Regions from separate parts of the Mesorhizobium sp. M0808 genome, predicted to be linked through region 1. Evidence: predicted binding sites of a transcription regulator. Region 1 holds the regulator's gene; each other region holds the start of a gene.
The links. Region 1 encodes LexA, which represses DNA repair genes until DNA is damaged. Its sites were predicted from a motif close to TGTTCNNNNTGTGTTCNG; they were not measured.
Positions count from the first base shown of each region.

Region 2: a site for LexA is predicted at 1,068-1,085, ahead of dinB (DNA polymerase IV). Genes of this name have one in related genera too.
Region 3: a site for LexA is predicted at 1,702-1,719, ahead of NKI25_RS09865 (ImuA family protein). Genes of this name have one in related genera too.
Region 4: a site for LexA is predicted at 1,214-1,231, ahead of recA (recombinase RecA). Genes of this name have one in related genera too.

Region 1 covers NZ_JAMYOX010000015.1:4,990-8,251, forward strand. Annotated here, with positions in the region: gene NKI25_RS18170 (ComEC/Rec2 family competence protein) at 1-1,497, shown strand, start outside; gene lexA (transcriptional repressor LexA) at 1,491-2,225, opposite strand; gene kynU (kynureninase) at 2,674-3,262, shown strand, end outside.
Region 2 covers NZ_JAMYOX010000001.1:481,704-484,965, forward strand. Annotated here, with positions in the region: gene NKI25_RS02525 (GNAT family N-acetyltransferase) at 1-364, shown strand, start outside; gene ybiA (riboflavin biosynthesis intermediates N-glycosidase) at 588-1,007, shown strand; gene dinB (DNA polymerase IV) at 1,138-2,379, shown strand; gene NKI25_RS02540 (hypothetical protein) at 2,550-3,194, shown strand.
Region 3 covers NZ_JAMYOX010000005.1:195,547-198,808, forward strand. Annotated here, with positions in the region: gene NKI25_RS09845 (HpcH/HpaI aldolase/citrate lyase family protein) at 1-458, shown strand, start outside; gene NKI25_RS09850 (DUF1737 domain-containing protein) at 487-693, shown strand; gene NKI25_RS09855 (hypothetical protein) at 704-1,129, opposite strand; gene NKI25_RS09860 (metallopeptidase family protein) at 1,137-1,559, opposite strand; gene NKI25_RS09865 (ImuA family protein) at 1,743-2,825, shown strand; gene NKI25_RS09870 (DUF6504 family protein) at 2,758-3,262, shown strand, end outside.
Region 4 covers NZ_JAMYOX010000068.1:3,108-6,369, reverse strand. Annotated here, with positions in the region: gene NKI25_RS34355 (TfoX/Sxy family protein) at 1-120, shown strand, start outside; gene NKI25_RS34350 (PfkB family carbohydrate kinase) at 155-1,078, opposite strand; gene recA (recombinase RecA) at 1,356-2,453, shown strand; gene alaS (alanine--tRNA ligase) at 2,713-3,262, shown strand, end outside.

The DNA of each region.
Region 1 (3,262 bases):
CCCGAGGAGATCAACGAAGCGATGCGGCGCACCGGCATCTACCACATCATCTCCATCTCGGGGCTGCATATGGCGTTGGTCGCCGGCACCATCATGGCGCTGCTGCGGGGTGCCTTTGCGCTGTTTCCCGATTTCTCATCGCGACGGCCGGTCAAGAAATATGCCGCGGCCGCCGCGCTTTTTTCGATTGCGGCCTACCTCGTCTTTTCCGGCATTGTCGTGGCGGCCGAACGCAGCTTCATCATGCTGGCGGTGATGCTTATCGCCGTGCTGTTCGACCGGGCCGCGCTCACCATGCGCAACCTGGCGATCTCGGCCATCGCGGTCATCCTGGTGTCGCCGCACGAGGTGGTCGGTCCGAGTTTCCAGATGTCCTTCGCCGCGACGGCGGCCCTTGTCGGCGCCTATGCAGGCTGGTCCGATTACCGCGCCGGCAGGGCCACCACGCCGCTGCCGCGGCTGTCGCCGCTACGCTTTGCCACTCGAAAGGTCCTGCTGGGCATGTGCGGTCTGGCGATGACCTCGATCATTGCAGGGAGCGCCACGGCGCTTTTCGCCATATGGCATTTCCAGCGCGTGGCGCCGCTCAGCCTGTTCGCCAATCTGGCCATCATGCCCATCGTCTCACTGGTCGTCATGCCCTTCGCCGTTCTCAGCGCGCTGGCGATGCCGTTCGGTGCGGATGGCCCTTTCCTCTATGTCATGGGCAAGGGGCTGACGGCGATGATCGCCCTGTCCGGGTGGATCTCGGAGCGCTCGCCGATCGATGCGGTCGGGCTGATTTCGCTGAGATCCGTCCTTCTGGTGACGATCGCCCTCGTCATTGCCAGCATGGCGACGACCTGGTTGCGGCTGGCGGCACTTCCTTTTGCGCTCGCCGGCTTGCTGACGACAACGCAGACACGCATACCCGACGTATTGGTCTCGGAGGACGCACGGCTGGTCGCGCTGCCGATCGGCAGCGGTGAACTCGCGGTCAACCGGGCACGCCCGAATGAGTTCACCATCGACAACTGGAAACGCGCGCTCACATCAGAGGCTATCGTCGCGCCGGAAACACCTGGAAAGAACGACCCGCAATTCGACATTGCCGATCCGGCCGACCTACCGCCGGGCATGCCGTTCATTTGCACGGACGGCCTCTGCCTTGCCAGGCATCCATCCGGCGCGATCATCGCGCAAGCCAAGGACCGCGATACTGCGCGGCCAGCCTGCGCCTTTGCCAGCTTGATCGTCATCGACGACGCCACCGCCCATAACCCCTGCTACTACGACCGACTGGTCCTCGTCGTCACCAAACGGCAACTGGCGCGCGCGGGAAGTGCCGCCGTCTACTTCGATCCACAAGCGGCAACGCGCGCCGAAATCCGTTTCGCGGTCGAAAAATCATACCGGCCCTGGCACGTGCAGCGGAAATTTTCACGCGCGGCACGGGGCCTGCCGCCATACCGCAGGGCCGACAACCCCAAAGCCGGCGCCAAGGGCGGAGCTCAGTAGCGGCGGATCAGTCCGACGAGCTTGCCCTGCACCTTGACCCTGTCTGGTCCGAAGATGCGCGTCTCGTAGGCCGGATTGGCGGCTTCCAGGGCGATCGAGGCGCCCTTGCGGCGGAACCGCTTCAGCGTCGCTTCCTCCTCGTCGACCAGTGCCACCACGATCTCACCGGGGCTCGCCGTATCGGCATTGCGGATGATCACCGTGTCGCCGTCGAAAATGCCGGCCTCGATCATCGAATCGCCTTTGACCTCGAGCGCATAATGCTCGCCGCCCATGATCATATCCGGCGGCACCGAAATCGAATGCGTCTGGTGCTGGATGGCGTCGATCGGCACACCGGCGGCGATGCGGCCCATCACCGGGATCGAAACGGCGGCGACGACATCGTCGTCATTGCCGGCTGCAGGGACGCGCGACGATGTCGGCTTGCCCTGCCGAGGGGCGCCTTGCCCAAGACTACCCTGGATGACACTCGGCGAGAACTTGCGTGCCGCATTGAGGCCGGGGGCGATCGAGTCAGGCAGGCGCAGCACCTCCAGCGCACGGGCCCGGTTGGGCAAACGGCGAATGAAGCCGCGCTCCTCCAGCGCCGTAATCAGCCGATGGATTCCCGATTTGGAAGCCAGGTCGAGCGCCTCCTTCATCTCGTCGAAGGAGGGCGGAATACCGCTTTCCTTCAACCTTTCGTGGATGAACATAAGCAGTTCGTGTTGTTTGCGTGTCAGCATAGCGACCCCCAACAGAATCAGAAAAACAAACCCAGAACAAACACTATCTGTTCCAGTTGTGTTCCGCAACTGTTTAAAGTTTAATGAATGCGTTAAGGCTTGGGAAACAAACCACGCCCCTACCGGAATGCCGCATTTTCACCGTCGCGAGCGTCATCCCCTTGATTCTGCTTTCGTTTGCGCCTTCTGGCTTCCCAGAAGGCAGCACTGACATCGGCCGTCGGTCGGCAAAGGGCACGGAATTGAACCCGTATCGACTGCGCGGTTCGGTCAATGCACCGTGAACGAAACGAACTCAAAACGCCAACCTCGGGTTAACTCCTGGTTTCCAGTCGCCTGGTCAGGCTGCTTCTCGCCGGTGGAGCCTTGCTGCGCGCAACCAGGTGATGGAAGAACAGTCGATGCGTGTCCGGCGTTGCGTTGAATTTTTGGGGGGAGCAGGCACATCATGACAGGAATTCCCGATCTCGCCGCCATAAAGGCGATGGATGCCGCAGATCCGCTGCGCGCGATGCGCGACCGCTTCGTGTTGCCGCAAGGAGTGATCTATCTCGACGGCAATTCGCTAGGAGCTGCTTCACGTGCCGCTTTCGATGAACTGCACAAGGCCGCGACCGAAGAATGGTCGCATGATCTCATCCGCGCATGGAACACGGCCGGCTGGTTCAACATGCCGCTTGAACTTGGCGACCAGCTCGGGCGCCTGATCGGTGCCGCGGCCGGCCAGACGGTGGTCTGCGACACGACATCGGTCAACATCTACAAGCTGCTGCACGCCGCCATGGCCATGCGACCGGAGCGGCAGGTCATCGTCGCCGAGGGCGATAGTTTTCCGACGGACCTCTACATGGCTGAGGGTGTGGTTTCGACGCGAAAAGATACGCTGCTGCGCCTCTCGGGGATCGACGCGCCGACCATCGAAGAGCTGATCGACGAACGCACCGCCGTGGTGCTGGTCAACCACGTCAACTACAAGTCGGGCGAACTGCGCGACATGCCGGCGCTGACGCGCAGGGCTCAGGAAGCCGGGGCGATGA
Region 2 (3,262 bases), on a different contig from region 1:
CCCGTCCACGCCGCTTGCGCCATCCTATCTCGATGCCTTTAGCGCAATCGATACCGATCCCAACCAGTTGCTGGCCGTCGCCGTCAACGCCGGGCAAGTGGTCGGAACGCTGCAGCTCAGCTTCCTTCCAGGCATTTCGAGAAAAGGCGCCTGGCGCGGCCAGATCGAAGGCGTTCGCGTCGCCTGGCAATGGCGCTCTCGCGGCGTCGGCAAGTTGATGATCGAATGGGCGATTGAAACATGCCGTTCGCGCAATTGCAGCTTCGTCCAGCTCACCACGGACAAAGGTCGATGGGAGGCGCACGCTTTTTACGAGCGCCTCGGCTTCACCGCCAGTCATCTCGGCTACAAGATGGCGCTGTAGATCAGCATTTCATCGCATTCAGCGCCGACCGCTCATCTTCGCTATCCACTCTGGATGGAGCATTGACAAGCCGGCCGTTCGCCCTGCTCCATCCGCCCATGATTTACGACCGAACCTGGCTTGAGAAAACCTTTCGCGCAAAGCCCCGGCAGAAGTTCCTGTTCTTCTGGGGCCATCAGCCGTCTAAGGACGGCCGCATAACCACGTCGTGCTTCAGCCAGTGGTGGCATGCGCCCTTTACCGTCGATGGCCTGATCCGACTGCCGAACACTGGATGATGGCCGAGAAGGCACGACTGTTCGGTGATGCTCCGACAGCAACACAAATCCTCAGGGCGGCGAGCCCCAAGCAGGCAAAGCAGCTTGGCCGCCAGGTGAGCGGCTTCGATGGCACCAAATGGGATGCAGACAAATATCGCATCGTGACTGAAGGGAGCTTTCAGAAGTTCCGTCAGAACGCGGCGCTGCGCGAATATCTGTTGTCGACGCATGACCGGGTGCTGGTCGAGGCGAGCCCTGTCGACCGGGTGTGGGGTATCGGCCTTGCGGCGGATGACGAGAGGGCAGTGAACCCGCTGCTGTGGCGCGGCGAGAACCTGTTGGGATTCGCGCTGATGCAGGCTCGCGATCGGCTGCGCGGCTGAACATTGCCGTGCGCTCGTCATCTGCGGCAGCCTCCGCGCTGCTTGACAATCCACCCACAATGTTCTCTTTATGTTCTCATCACAACTCGAGACAATGCGGCGTTCGAACCGCCGCGGGCGAACGGGCCGGATGGAAGCCAACATCCTCCACGCGGATCTGGATGCCTTCTATGCCTCGGTCGAACAGTTGCTCGACCCGGCCTTGCGCGGCAAGCCGATTGCCGTCGGCGGCGGGGTAGTGCTTGCCGCATCCTATGAAGCCAAGGCGTTCGGCGTGCGCGGCGGTATGCCGGGACGGCGCGCGCGGGAACTCTGCCCGCAACTCATCTTCGTCGGCGGCCATTTCAAGGACTATCAGCGGCTGGGCGATGCGGCAATCAAGGTGCTCGGCGATTTCACGCCGGTGGTCGAGCGGATTTCGATCGACGAGGCCTTTGCCGACGTCGCCGGCTGCACCCATTTGTTCGGCTCGCCGGCCGAGATCGCCGGCAAGATCCGCCGCCGCGTGCGGACCGAGCTTGGCCTGCCGATCTCGGTCGGCGTAGCCCGCACCAAGCATCTGGCCAAGATCGCCTCACAGGTCGCAAAACCGGACGGGCTGGTGGTGGTCGATCCGCGCCACGAGCTGGAGTTCCTGCACCACCTGCCGGTCGAGCTGATGTGGGGCGTCGGCCCGGTCACCAGGCAGCGGCTGGCCGGCATCGGCGTCAACACCATCGGCGAGCTGGCGAAGACCAATGGTGGGGCGCTTGAGCGCCTGCTCGGGCCGGCGGCGGGAGAGAAACTCAACGCGCTGGCGTGGAACCGCGATCCGCGCAAGCTCAAGACGCAGCGCCGGGCGCGCTCGGCGGGTGCGCAGTCGGCGCTTGGCCGAAAACCGGCCGAGGAGCAGGTCTTCGTGCCGGCTTTGCTGCATCTGGCCGACAGGGTCGCCACAAGATTGCGGGCGAAATCCCGGCCCGGCCGCACGGTGACGGTTCGCGTCCGCTTTGCCGATTTGCGCTCGGTGACGCGCTCGATCACGCTCGACCAGCCGATATCGGCAACCGCCATGCTGGCCGAGATCGCCGAGGCGCTGGTGCGCAAGGTGCTCATCGACCATCCGCACGAAAAGACAATCTCGCTGCTGGCGATCGCCGTATCGCATCTGGAGCAGCATGCCGGCCTGCAACTGGAACTGCCGCTCGGGCTCGACGACGACCGCCGCCGCCCCGGCACCAGCAAGGGCGCGGCGCGCTGGACCGCGGATCGCGCCGTCGACAAGATCCGCGACCGCTTCGGCTGGGAGGCGGTGGGCTACGCCTCGGTCGCGCTCGGGCTACAGCGGTCGGTTCCCGACGCCTTTCGCGAGCTGGCCGAAAAGGAATTGTGAGCCTCGATTACACTTTGGTTGCCAAGTCGGCGGAATGACGTTGAAGGCTGCGGACTTGTGAATTTATCTTCGGTCCAGTTGGTCGTGCACCGGTTTGGGCATCAGCCAGACAGGGTAGCACCCGCCCGCAAATCCTTCCGCACCTTCATTTCGAACGACAGGAGATCGGCATGGGACAGAACGCCGGATATTTCGCACTCATCGTTGCCGGACTGGTGACCAATGCAACGACGCTGGCCAAGCCGCTCAACCCGGACCGGGCGATTCCATCCCTGGGCGATATCAACTCGCCGCTGGCCAGCCCGCTATTCAAACAGGTCAAGGCTGGGCCGCTGGAGATAAAGCTTGAGGAAACCACGCTTGCCGATGTCGAAAAAGCCTTCGGCGGAGCGATGCACGATGAAGGTGACGCCGGAGATTCACGCCACTGGCTTTGCTATGCCGGCCCCGACGCCGGCGGATCGCCGTCGATCTTCTGGTTCGTATCCGGCGAGATGGGCGGCTCCGACCACGGTGTCCTGTCCGTCGCCCTGCAGCCGAACCCGGAAGGCAAGGTGCCGGAAGGATGCGCCAGCGCGCCTGCCAGCCTGACAGCTATTGAACTCGATACACCCGGCGTCGGAGCGCCGCTGAGCGACGTGGCCGCGAAATTTGGCGCCGCCAAGCTCGATCGTTACGGCCATTTCGGCTTCGCCGCCTCTTATCCTGCTTCGTCTCCCGACCAGAAGGACGCCACGGTCACGCAGACGCTCACCTACACAGCCGGGAACGGCAGGATAACCGGCGTGGCGGTGACGCAAGTCACCACCAATTAGGGTGTCCCCGCTCGGTTGGCGAATGGTTCACGTGTGAATGATCTGCCGCGCCCGAGCCAGGCGGCCTG
Region 3 (3,262 bases), on a different contig from region 1:
AGCTCGGCCGCGATCCGGCCTCTCGACTGGTGTGTTTCGCTGCCGGAACGAATGACCTGGTCAAGGACACCGGAATTCTCGCCATGCCCGACCGGCGCTATCTCGTTCCATGGCTGATGCAGATGGTGCTCGCCGCGCGCGCCGGCGGCCTCGACCTGCTCGATGGCGTCTTCAATGATTTTCGCGATATGGACGGGTTTGCGCGCGAGTGCACGGAAGCGGCCGCCATGGGTTTTGACGGCAAGTCGCTGATCCATCCAGCTCAGATCGAAGCCGCGAACCGCGCCTTTGCACCGTCGCCCGAAGCAATAGCCGAGGCGCGCGCGGTCAAGGATGCCTTCGCGTTCGCCGAAAATACCGGTAGGGCGGTAGTTGCGCTGAACGGCAAGATGGTCGAGCGGCTGCATCTGGCGCAGGCCGAAAAACTGCTGGCGAAGGCCGCCGCTGTTCGCGCATGACTAACGTAACTGACGACAGGATTGAAGAATGAAACTCTACCGCTTTCTGTCCGGCCCGGACGATGCCAGCTTCTGCCACAAGGTGACGGCGGCGCTGAACAAGGGCTGGCACCTGTTCGGCTCGCCGACCTATGCCTATGACAAGGAGGCCAAGACCATGCGCTGCGGCCAGGCCGTGGTGAAGGACATCGAGGGCCAGGAATACGGCCCCGACACCAAGCTCAGCGATTGGTAGGTGCTACCGGCTACGGCAGCCTTTCCCAGACGGCTCTGATTTCGTTGAGCCGCGCGTCTGCGAGCCCGTCGACGTCATCGCAGCTGAAATAGAGTATCGATAGCGCTGCAAGGAGGCCGGGATAACCGGAGACGTAACCCATCTTCGTAAGTATCTCGGGAACCCGCAGTCGCTTGCGTTCGATCAAGGAGATCGCGCATTCTGCAGTCAGAGATGCCACCGGGTGGTCGACTTCGGATAGCCAAAAGTCGACCAGAGCTAGGAGAATGGCGGGCTCGACGGCAGCACTTGCGGGCAGATGGCAAAGCTCGCTAAGTGCTAAGAACGCGGCATTCGGCGAAATCCTCACTGCGGATTCGATCAGTTCCCGGCTCAGTGAAATGTCGTGATACGGCCAATTGCAATCGATCAGATCGGCAAATTCTGCTTCTGTCATCTGAGTGCTATTCAGCCGCTTCCTCGATCCGCTCCATATCGTCGTCCGACAGGCCGAAATGGTGGCCGATCTCGTGGATCAGCACATGGGTGACGATGTCGCCCAGCGTTTCCTCGTTCTCGGCCCAGTAGTCGAGGATGGCGCGGCGATAGAGCGTGATGCGGTTCGGCCCCTCGCCGGTCTGCGGGTTCCAGCGCTCGGCGATGCCGCGCCCCTCGAACAGGCCGAGCAGGTCGAAGGGCGTTTCCAGCGAAAGGTCGTCCATGATCTCGTCGGTCGGGAATTCGGCGATCTGAATGACGATCTCGCCGGTCAACTTGCGAAAGTCCTCCGGCAGATGGGCATAGGCCTCCAGCGCCAGGAGCTCGATTTCCTCCATCGTTGGCGAAAGCTGGTCGTGCCAGATGCGTGTTTGGTAGATGCGAGCCATGCTTTGTCCTTTGATCCCGGCATATAGGCTTTCGGGCCGGACTCGGCAAATGGTCGGGCTGGGGTGACCGTGTCACGCCCCCACTACAGGAATAAATTCCCCATGACTCCGCTTGACTCTTTGGCCGGCCTCTGGAATTCTAGGGAACATAACAGGAACAATTGTGAGTGGAAGCTGACCGTCATGGCGACAAGCGCCGTGGCGCGGGAGACTGTTTTTGCCCTGCGCCGCCAGATCGCGAAGATCGAAGGGACCTTGCCCGAGCGCCTGGAGGCGCCGGCCAGTTCGTCGTTTGACGCGGATGTCTCTCGTCAGAGTCTGACACCCTCTCGGCATCCGACACCCGCTCGGAATCTGACCATTGTCCGGCGCGGCCTCGCCGTGGCGCCGCCCGATGCGTTTTTGCGCACCGGCGCCGAGCGCCTCGATGCTGCGCTGAGCGGCGGCCTGCCGAAGGCGGCGGTGAGCGAGTTTCATGGCGCCGCGACCCGCGATGCCGGGGCCGTTGCCGGTTTTGCCTTGTCGCTCGTCAGCCTGATCCTCAGCCAGGGGCCGCGATTGCCGGTGCTGTGGATCGGCACATCCGAGGTTTTCCGCGAGGCCGGCTTTCCCTATGCCAGGGGGCTTCACGCCTTCTTCGGCATCGAGCCGGAGCAATTGCTGTTTTCCGAGGCGCCAAGGCTGCTCGATGCGCTGTGGATCGCCGAGGAGGCTGCCCGGATGACGGCGCTGGCCGCCGTCATCCTCGAAATCCGCGGCAGCCCGCAGCGGCTTGACCTCACCGCGACGCGGCGGCTGCACGCCCGCGCGCAGAGTGCGGGCCGGCCGCTGTTCCTGCTGCGCCAGGCCGGCGAGCCCGAACCGACGGCAGCGCCCGTCCGCCTCATCCTGTCGGCGGCACCGGCGGCAACGCGTAAGACGCTTGCCGGGCCGCTCGCCGGCTCGATCGGCCGACCCGCCTTCACCGTCGCCATCGGCAAGAGCCGCACGGCCTTGCCCGGAAAATTCACACTGGAGTGGAACCCCGATGAACGCATATTCGAAGAAAGACGGGGCGAGCAAGGAAGGTCTCAGGAATGGGCCCCAGAACGGCCAAAGACTCCTATCCCTGTGGTTTCCGCATCTCGCCGCCGAGAGGATCCTGCGGCAGCGTCTGGGGCGGTCCTGGCGTTCCCGGCCGTCGGATCACCTGCCGCTGGTGATCAGTCACCGCGACCGGAACGCCCAGCGCATCGCCGCCCTCGACGAGCGGGCCGAGGCGCTTAATCTGAAGCGCGGCATGGGCATAGCCGACGCACGCGCCATGCATCCCTCGATCGACATCGTGGAGGCCGATCCGGAGGCCGACCGGCGCCTGCTCGAAGGCCTCGCCGACTGGTGCGACCGCTATACCCCGCTGGTGGCGCTTGACGGGACCGACGGCCTCTATCTCGACGTCACCGGCTGCACCCATCTTTTCGGCGGCGAACGCTCGATGCTGGACGATATCCTGTCGCGTTTTTTCCATCAGGGCTTCGATGTCCGCGCCGGGCTTGCCGCCACGCCTGGTGCTGCCTGGGCGGCGGCGCGGTTTGCTGGCGACCGCATCGTGCCCGATGGTGAGGAGGAAGCGCTTCTCGCGCCCTTGCCGCTGGCGGCGCTGCGCATCGACCCGGAGGTACGCGCCAGCCTCGAAAGCGTCGGCCTGCGCACGGCGGGCGCCG
Region 4 (3,262 bases), on a different contig from region 1:
CACGGCAAGCTCGTGTCGATGCCCTATTGGAGCGTTCCCGACAGCGCATTCGACGATCCCGACGAGATGGCGATCTGGGCGCGCCGGGCCTACGAGGCAGGACGGCGCGCCGGAAAATAGGCTGCGTCATGCTTCGGCAATTCCGGGCCGCACTTCATGCCAGGTCCCGCGCTTCGGGCACGAGCGCCAGCGCCTCGGCAAAGCTGGCGCTGGTGAAGGCGGCGCGCTCGACGGCGAGCATCGCGGCGGCAACGCCTTCCCGCAGTGCCGCGCGTAGCGTCAGGCCGCGCAGCAGGGCAGCGATCGTTGCGCCTGCCAATGCGTCGCCGGCGCCGGCAGCATCGGTCCGCTTTTGTAGCGGCCGTGGCGAGATCGAGAACGCGCTCAATTCGTCGAAACCGAGCACTGGTTCGTCGCCGGCGGTGATCACGCCGCTTTTCAGCCCGGCGCGTCTCAGGCCGTCGACGATGCCTTGATCGATTTGGACGCCGGCGAGCACGCCGGCCTCGTGCCGGTTCATGAAGGCCATCGCCAGACGGTCGAGCACCGGCGTCAGCCGCGCCGCTTTGTTGGGCGAGACCGCAAGCGCAAACACCGGCTTGCCGGCGGCGAGTGCCGCCAGCCGCTCCAGCGCGGTCGACGGCAGGTTGGCGTCGCACAGCACCGCGTCGGCCGAACCGATCGCTTCCCGCACCTTGGCGCGGCGGATCTGCTTGGGAAGCGCCAGCTCGTAGAGCACCATGTCGGCAAGGCCGGCGATCAGCCCGCCGTCGCTATCGATCAGCATCGTATGGCTTGGCGTTGCTCGGTCGAGGAACACCGCCGACAGGTCGGCAATGCCGGCCTCGGTGACGGCGCGTAAAACCGTGTCGCCAAGGGCATCGCCGCCGCGCACCGAAAGCAGCGAGGCCGAGGCGCCGCGTCGCACCGCACAGCGCAAGGCGTTGAAGACGGCACCGCCGACATGCTCGCGCATCGTGCCGGGGTTGGAAGCGGCCGGCACGAAGGCGCCGGCAACCCGGCCGCGCCGCTCGATATAGGCGCCGCCCACGGCCAGGATCGTCGGGGATTTGATCATGCCGTCAAAATGCCCTTTAGCTGTTGCCCGGGGGAGACTAGGTCGCCGGGCGGAACCCTGCAATCGCGGGTCCGATTCGGTTGGTGACGGCAACGGCGCCGCATGCGAGGCGAGACACATCGGAAGCAATAATTGCGAAACAAAAATAGAACAAATAGGGATATGCGTTATTTTTCAAACCCTTGGTGCTCATTGACAAATGAGAACAAATGAGGTACATTCTTTTAAGGATTGCGGGATTGTCCGGCCTCCATTGACGACCACGGGGTGATGTATCATGGCTCAGAATTCTTTGCGGCTTGTAGAGGACAAAGCGGTGGACAAATCAAAGGCTCTGGATGCGGCGCTGTCGCAAATCGAGCGTGCCTTCGGCAAGGGCTCGATCATGCGGCTCGGCGCGAACGAGCAGGTCGTCGAGATCGAAACGGTGCCGACCGGCTCGCTTGGGCTGGACATCGCGCTTGGCGTCGGCGGCCTGCCGCGCGGCCGCATCGTCGAGATCTACGGGCCGGAAAGCTCGGGCAAGACGACGCTGGCGCTGCACACGGTGGCCGAAGCCCAGAAGAAGGGCGGCATCTGCGCCTTCGTCGATGCCGAGCACGCGCTCGACCCGGTCTATGCCCGCAAGCTCGGCGTCGATCTCGAAAACCTTTTGATCTCGCAGCCCGATACCGGCGAGCAGGCGCTGGAGATCTGCGACACGCTGGTGCGCTCCGGCGCCATCGACGTGCTGGTGGTCGATTCGGTGGCGGCGTTGACGCCGCGGGCCGAAATCGAAGGCGAGATGGGCGATTCGCTGCCCGGCCTGCAGGCCCGCCTGATGAGCCAGGCACTGCGCAAGCTCACCGCCTCGATCTCGCGCTCCAACACCATGGTCATCTTCATCAACCAGATCCGCATGAAGATCGGCGTCATGTTCGGTTCGCCCGAGACGACGACCGGCGGCAATGCGTTGAAATTCTATGCCTCGGTCCGCCTCGACATCCGCCGCATCGGCTCGGTCAAGGATCGCGACGAGGTCGTCGGCAACCAGACCCGCGTCAAGGTCGTCAAGAACAAGCTGGCGCCGCCCTTCAAGGTGGTCGAGTTCGACATCATGTATGGCGAGGGCGTCTCCAAGACCGGCGAGCTGGTCGATCTCGGCGTCAAGGCGGGCGTGGTCGAAAAGTCGGGCGCCTGGTTCTCCTACAATTCGCAGCGTCTTGGCCAGGGCCGCGAAAACGCAAAACTGTTCCTGCGCGACAATCCCGACACGGCGCGCGAGATCGAGCTGGCGCTACGGCAGAATGCCGGGCTGATCGCTGAGAAATTCCTTGAGAACGGCGGCTCCGAAAGCAGCGACGACGGTTTCGAGGACGACGCCGGGGTGATGTAGGGCAGGCGACGCCTCGCTGAGCCTCAGCCAGGTTTCGATTTGATGTTTTGATTTTGAGTTTGCGTAATCGATGCGTTTCGAACCGCCGGCCCAGGGCCGGCGGTTCGCGTTTGACGGCGAGGCAGACGCATTTCAAGGCGCTGGCGAAAGCCGGGATTTGAGCCCATTTGGTGTTTCTGGACAGGCTGCGGTGCGACCGCTAAAAGGCCATGTCTATTTTCCGCCGGCAGCCGGCGGTTCTCTCGAAAAGGCAGTATTCATGAGTGGCGTCAACGAGATCCGGTCGGCATTTCTCGACTATTTTCGCAAGGAAGGTCACGAGGTCGTCGCGTCAAGCCCGCTGGTGCCGCGCAACGACCCGACGCTGATGTTCACCAATGCCGGCATGGTGCAGTTCAAGAACGTTTTCACCGGTCTGGAGAAGCGGCCGTATTCGCGCGCCACGACTGCCCAGAAGAGTGTTCGCGCCGGCGGCAAGCACAACGACCTCGACAATGTCGGCTACACCGCGCGCCACCTGACCTTCTTCGAGATGCTCGGCAATTTCTCCTTCGGCGACTATTTCAAGGAGCGGGCCATAGAGCTTGCCTGGAACCTGATCACCAGGGAGTTCGGGCTGAAGAAGGACAAGCTGCTGGTCACCGTCTACCACACCGACGACGAGGCGGCCTCGTACTGGAAGAAGATCGCCGGCCTTTCGGACGATCGCATCATCCGCATCGCGACTTCGGACAATTTCTGGGCAATGGGCGACACTGGACCTTGCGGGCCGTGTTCGGAGATATTCATCGACCGTGGCGAGCATATCT